2 linked regions of the Synechococcus elongatus PCC 11801 genome follow. The protein of the gene in region 1 interacts with the protein of each later gene in a pairwise test. Links are inferred from orthologs where the notes say so. Each region holds a gene or a part of one and is shown on either strand. Other genes may lie near its edges. The genes, in order: lpdA and pcrA.

What was found.
Region 2: the proteins of lpdA (region 1) and pcrA interact in binary tests that used the Escherichia coli proteins (3 or more experiments, as listed by UniProt). The link is inferred for Synechococcus elongatus PCC 11801 from one-to-one orthologs.

The regions. Positions count from the first base shown.
Region 1 is NZ_CP030139.2:332,837-336,091, reverse strand. Bases 68-3,003 are described here. They hold lpdA (dihydrolipoyl dehydrogenase), read right to left. Parts: upstream 2,307-3,003; coding sequence 828-2,306; downstream 68-827. Other genes in these bases: DOP62_RS01590 (TrmH family RNA methyltransferase), read right to left, coding at 2,325-3,003; trpC (indole-3-glycerol phosphate synthase TrpC), read right to left, coding at 68-750. Outside these bases: more of trpC, read right to left, coding at 1-67; more of DOP62_RS01590, read right to left, coding at 3,004-3,101; DOP62_RS01585 (lysylphosphatidylglycerol synthase transmembrane domain-containing protein), read right to left, coding at 3,070-3,255. UniProt on the Escherichia coli protein: Lipoamide dehydrogenase is a component of the glycine cleavage system as well as of the alpha-ketoacid dehydrogenase complexes.
Region 2 is NZ_CP030139.2:1,354,108-1,357,480, reverse strand. What follows is about bases 200-3,253. They hold pcrA (DNA helicase PcrA), read right to left. Parts: upstream 2,892-3,253; coding sequence 507-2,891; downstream 200-506. Other genes in these bases: DOP62_RS06470 (hypothetical protein), read left to right, coding at 3,102-3,253; DOP62_RS06480 (hypothetical protein), read left to right, coding at 200-428. In the rest of the region: DOP62_RS06485 (Fur family transcriptional regulator), read right to left, coding at 1-1; more of DOP62_RS06480, read left to right, coding at 102-199; more of DOP62_RS06470, read left to right, coding at 3,254-3,373. UniProt on the Escherichia coli protein: A helicase with DNA-dependent ATPase activity. Unwinds DNA duplexes with 3'-5' polarity. Translocates on single-stranded DNA with 3'-5' polarity. Initiates unwinding more efficiently from a nicked substrate than double-stranded DNA.

The sequences.
Region 1 (3,255 bases):
TGATTCACTGACCAGCAGCAGATCGCGATCGCGGCATTGGGCAGCCAAGTGATCGGTCACGGCCAGATCGGTGACAAAGGTCTTGAGATTGCGGTTGTTAATGCCGACCAGCCGCAGGTCATCTAGAGCTAAAACTCGCTCCAGCTCCGGCAGGCTGTGCACTTCCACCAAGGCATTCAAGCCCAGACTATGGGCGATTTTGAGGAAGTAGCGCAGGTCGGCATCCGAGAGAATTGCCGCGATCAACAGGACGGCATCGGCCCCAAGCAGGCGTGCTTTGTAGATCTGGTAGGGGTAGATCACAAAGTCTTTGCAAAGCAGCGGCACATCGACAGCTGCTCGCACTCGTTGCAGATTCTCGAAGCTGCCTTGGAAGAATTTCTCGTCGGTCAGGACTGAAATACAAGCTGCGCCATTAGCGGCATAGGCTTGGGCGATCGCCACGGGATCGAAGTCTTCCCGCAGGACGCCCTTGCTGGGTGAAGCTTTTTTGACCTCAGCAATCACCGCAGGCTGGATAGGAGCTTGACGCAGTGCCGCGAGGAAATCGCGAGGGGCTTGGGTCAGTTGGCGAACTTGAGCCTGGAGCTGTTGCAGCGGCAACTGTTCCCGCCAAGCACTGACCTCGCGCTCCTTGTACCAGACAATTTCCTCGAGGATATTGCTGGGGCTACTCCCCGGCACCTTGACCTGATAGGTGAGGCTGGCAACATGCACAGCCGGATTGGGCGGACGGCGACGGACTTCCATGGGAGTGTGAGCGCAAGGAATAGAGGGGCGATCGCTAGCCGGATTATGACCAGCGATCGCAAGAGAAGAACCGGAATTTAGGCGATCGCAGTAGCAGCTTGTTTGTAGGCCGATTCGATCACCTCACTCAGAGTCGGGTGGGTGTGCACCTCAAAGGCTAGCTCTTTGACCGACTGGCGACGAGCGATCGCGTTGGCGACCTCTTGAATCAGGTCAGCAGCATGCAACCCAAAGATATGAGCGCCCAGCACTTCGCCGGTATCTTTGCGGAACAGGAGCTTGGCGAAGCCATCGGCATCGGCCTCTGCCAGGGCCTTGGAGTTGGCCTTGAAGTAACTGCGGACGCTGGCCACTTCAAACCCTTCTTGTCCACCCAGTGCTTTGGCATCGGCTTCACTGAGGCCGACCGAACTGATTTCGGGGTGGGTGAAGGTCGCCGCTGGAATGCTGCGGTAATCGACACTGCGCGGATGGCCAGTGATGTTTTCGATCGCGACCACGCCTTGAGCCGCAGCAGCGTGCGCCAACATCAGTTTGCCAGTGGCATCACCGACGGCGTAGAGGTGCGGCACTGGATTACCATCCCGCAGGACGCGCATCCCCGCATCGACGGGAATAAAACCGCGGCGATCGGCTTCAACAGCAACGGTTTCCAAACCCAGATTTTTGGTGCTGGGAATCCGACCCGTGGCCACTAGGCAGGCGTCGACTTCCAGCACTTCCACCAGTTCTTTGGTTTCGAAGTCGGCCAATTCAATCACAACCGGCGAGCCCGGCGTAATTTTGCGGGCCAAGACGCCGGTACGAGTTTCGATATCCCGCCCCTCCAGCAGCGATCGCTGGGCAACTTTGGCGACATCGGGGTCAAAGGTCGGCAAGAGGCGATCGAGGGCTTCGATCATCGTCACTTCGCAGCCCAACGCCGTGTAGACATCAGAGAACTCTAGGCCGATGTAGCCACTGCCGATAATCGCAATCCACTGAGGCAGGGTTTCCAGCTTGAGGGCATCGTCGCTGGTGAAAACGGTTTTACCGTCGATTTCAATGCCGGGCGGCACAAAAGGATCAGAGCCCGTCGCCAGAATCACATCCCGGGCGCTATAGGTTTTTTCCACTCCATCAGCAGCAGTGACGGTGACGCGCTGGCTGCCGGCCAACCGACCGCGACCCATCAGAATGTCAGCCCCCAGCCGTTTGAGGGTGTTGCCAAGATTGCCGCGAATCGTCTCGACCAAGTTAGCCGCGTGATCCGCGATCGCTTGGCGATCGAAGCTGACGCCTTGGACTTGAATGCCAAAGTTTTGGAGGTGATCAGTGTCGGTAATTTCCCGCACCCGCCCTGAGGCTGCCAGCAGTGCTTTGGAAGGAACGCAACCGCGATTCACACAGGTGCCGCCAAGGTCACGGGCTTCCACGATCGCCGTCTTTAGGCCTTTTTCACAGGCATGTTTGGCTGCATCGAAACCGCCGTAGCCTGCACCAATGACGATGACGTCGTAGTCAAACTCGCTGCTCACCCTTGTTTCTCCGTGCCAATTGCAGAAGCATTTCGCCATTGTACGGCGGCGATGCGGCTAGCTTTGTCGCTGGCGGCGGGCTTCGTAGAGCAGTAGAGCTGCCGCGATCGCCACATTCAGCGATTCCACGCCCGCAGCTTGGGGAATTGTGACAGCGGTATCCGCGATCGCCGCCAGGTTGGCACTTAGCCCTGCGCCTTCATTTCCCAAGAGCAGCACCGTTGGTTGCCGAAAGTTCGCTTGCCACAGCGTCGTTTCGGTACGCGGCAAGGTCGCAACAATCTGGTGGCCCTGTTGCTGCAACGATCGCAGGGTTTGCCCGAGATCGGGGGCGATCGCCATTGGTAGCCGGAACCATTGACCGGCAGAAGCTCGCAGCACTTTCGGATGGTCAGGGTCGACGCAATCGGCACTAAGCCAGAGGCCTTCTGCCCCTGCTGCTGCTGCCGTGCGAATAATCGTGCCGAGATTGCCTGGGTCTTGCAGAGTTTCGACAGCAACTAGCAACGAAGCGCGTGAATCAGGTTTCCGGAGCGGTTGTCGTGCCGCGATCGCCACCACTCCATCCGGACTAACCGTGGTGCAAAGATACGCCAGCAAATCTGCGCTGACGGTTTGCTCCGGTGCCACTTGCGTTGCCTGCTGCCAGAGCTGCGGATGCTGGTCTTGCCACTCGGGGGTCGCACAGACTTGCAGGAGTGGCCAGCCGGTTGCGATCGCCTCCTGTAAGAGGTGGGTTCCCTCCAGCAAAAAGGCTTGCTGCTGGCGGCGACCTTTAGCCTGATGCAGTTGGCGAATTTGTTTAGCGAGGGGATTTTGGCGACTGGTCAGCATCGGGTTCAGGGAGAGGAGACAACGCGAGAGATTTAAGGGTGCGACTTTGGCGATGCAAGGCAACCCAGCCGATCGCGATCGGGAACCAGAGAGTCAGCAGGCGTATTAGCACGGTCGCGGCGATCGCTTGATCGCGATCGGCCCCGTAGAGGAG
Region 2 (3,373 bases), 1.0 Mb from region 1 along the record:
TCAGTTGAAAGTTAGTTGCAACTAAAGCAGCGCCAACCTAAGATAAACAGAGTTAGATGTCAATAACAGCTGTCAGTAATTCTCAAGTCCAAGAGGTCTGCATGACTGTGTTGCCCAAGATCTCTCACTTCGGCGGTAATGCTCCGGTGCTGAACTGTGAGGCAGGGATTCGCCTAACGATCGCGCCGCTTCATTGCACGCTCTCGGTGCTGGAGTTGCCTTCGGCCATACGAGAAGCACTGCAGTTAAGACCGCATCAGCAGATCCAAGTTGAGGCGCGATCGCCCTTGGGATCTGTACTGGTGCGCATCCTGCCCGATCGCCTCATTTCACTCGGGCCCGATTGGGCTGCTGCGATCGCCGTACAAAGTCCTGAGTCGTCGATGAGTCTCAGTACAAGTGCTAGCCAGAAAAGTTCGATGAGCTGACCGGAGAGACAGAGATGCTCAGCTCACTGACTCATGCATCGCAACTTTCACGCGGATTGAAGGGTGAAACGGATTGGCTTAGCCGAGCGGTTCAATCGGTGCTAAGCGCGGATCCAGAATGCGCTGCCCCGTTGCACCACTGAACTGAACCACAATCGACTGGCGATCGCCCGCCCCAAAAATTCGGGTGACGCGACCAACGCCAAACTGACGATGTTGGAGGCGATCGCCCACTTGCCACTGGCGAGCAGGCTGTTGTGACTGGGCAACTGTGGCGGCATTTGCTGCGACGCGATCGCGCAAACTCGTGCGTCGTTCAGTCGTGGCTTGGGGGCTGATGCTGGGAATGGGTTGGTGGCGACTACGCGGCGACTGACCAACAATCAGTTCAGCCGGCAACTCGCTCAAAAAATTGGAGGGAATTGCAGGTTCGCGGCCGCCACCCCAAAGCCGACGAGCACTGGCATGGGTCAAAAACAGTCGCTCTTGAGCGCGAGTGATCCCGACATAGCAGAGGCGTCGCTCTTCTTCGACAGCGCGCGGATCGTCGAGTGAGCGGAAACTAGGGAAGAGTCCCTGTTCTAAACCAACTAGGAAGACAACAGGGAACTCCAGCCCTTTCGAGGCGTGAAGTGTCATCAAAGAGACTTGCTGATTCGCCTCTTTGCTGTCGGCATCTGAAGCTAGTGAAGCTGTTCCCAGAAAGCCAATCAGACTGGGATCGTCGTTTTCTTCTTCATATTGAATCGCTGCATTGACTAACTCTTCCAAGTTGCGGCGACGATCTTCATCTTCATCAGTGCCACTGCGTTGGAGCTCAGCAATATAGCCCGATTGTTCTAAGAGTTGGCGAATCAGTTCAGAAGGTCGGAGTTCATCGGCTTGGTTTTGAAACTGCTGAATTAAAGTTGCGAATTCAAGTAACCCTCTAGCTGATCGCCCTGCGAGGTTTTGCACTGTTTCTGCATCGCGCAAAATTTCCCAGAGAGGGACATTTAACTCCTGCGCAGCATCAACGAGTCGACCAATGGTAGTTTTGCCGACGCCCCGTTTGGGAACGTTGACAACTCGTAGCAGGCTAACCGCATCAAAGGGATTAGCGATCGCCCTTAGATAAGCCAAGATATCTTTGACTTCGCGGCGATCGTAGAAGCGCAAGCCCCCGATCACGGTGTAGGGAACATTCCAACGGACTAATGACTCCTCAAAGGCTCGTGATTGAGCATTAGTGCGGTAGAGAATCGCAAAGTCGCCCCAATTTAATTCAGGATTCTGTTGCTCAAGCTGACGAATTTGCTGAACCACATATTCGGCTTCCGCAATTTCATCATCGGCCCGATAGCAGGCGATCGCTTCACCACTGCCTCGGGTGGGTCGCAAAACCTTATCGATTCGCTCAGTATTGTTGCGAATTAGCTCATTGGCAGCCTGAAGAATGTTTTCAGTCGAACGATAGTTCTCTTCGAGTTTGACCATCGTGCGGGTGTCATCATCCGGCAGGCGATCGCCAAAGTCATCCTGAAAGCCCATCAGAATCGTGAAGTCAGCCGCACGGAAGGAATAGATCGATTGATCAGCGTCCCCGACCACGAAGACTGAGCGATGCTGCCACTGATCGAAATCTCTTGTTTCAGCACCGTTGGTCGTCAGCAGTCGAATTAAGTCGTACTGGGTGCGGTTGGTGTCTTGATACTCATCAACCAAAACATGGCGAAAGCGTTGGTGCCAGTAGGCTAGAACTTGCTCATTTTGTCGAAAGAGTTGAACTGGAATCAGCAATAAATCATCGAAGTCAAGAGCATTATTGGCAGCGAGCTGATCTAAGTAGCGGCGATAAACTTCCCCGATCACACGGCCGCGATAGTTCGGCTGCTGTCGTTCAAATTCATCGGGTGACCAACCATTGTTCTTTGCTGAGCTAATCGTGTAGCGAACAGACTTCGGTTCAAATCTCTTGGTGTCTAGATTGAGTTGATTACCAACAATCTCTTTGATTAAGCCTTGGACATCATTTTCATCAAAGATTGAGAACTGCTTCGTCCAACGACGGCCATTCGGATCACAATACTTGTCGATATCAAAGCGAAGAATCCGCGCACAAACTGCGTGAAATGTACCAATCCACAAATCTTTTGTGACTTCGCGATAGACGCGCGATCGCAGTTGGGTTTGCTCAATCTCCCGTAGCGTTGTGAAGGGTTGGCCATACTGCAATTCCGCCAGTTGTTGCGCGAACAGCCGTTCCAGCCGCTCCTTCATTTCCTTTGCGGCTTTGTTGGTGAAGGTCACCGCCAAAATATTTTCTGGATCGACGCGATGCTGCCGCAGCAGATGGGCAATCCGAAAGGTCAGTGCCCGGGTTTTGCCAGACCCAGCCCCGGCAACCACCAGCAGCGGACCGCTGTAGTGTTCGACGGCTCGACGTTGAGAAGTATTGAGCTGGCTAAGGAAGTCGCTGGACATTGCGCTCGCGAACAGGGCTGTTCCTCAGCCTATCGCCTCTGGTCATCGCTCCGCTTTCTGACTCGGGAGCGATCGCTCTGTGAGGGAGGTTGCGCCCTGTGATCAAAATCACAGCCATCACTGATTTCAGTCACGGCGAACGCTTAATGCTGCCGCGAGAGTGAGGACAACCTCTCTTGAGGTCTCGTTCCTTCGACTCCCTCAACAGCCATGACTTTGACTCCGAACGCCCCTTTCCCTGCTGTTGCTCAACTGGCTGCGATCGCGATCGGTCTGACGGGCGTGATGCTGCCTGTTCAGGCCTATCCAGCTTGGACCACGCAAGATGACTACGAATTTGTCCGCAGTTTCACGACTTCTTTTCAAGCGCAGATGGGTTATGCCCCCAGCGATAGCTTGGTGGCTTGGAGTTTGAACTGCGTTAAAACCAGCTACACCCAGTCCGTGGTGAGCGGCGTCAATCCCAATGTTGCGGTGAATAC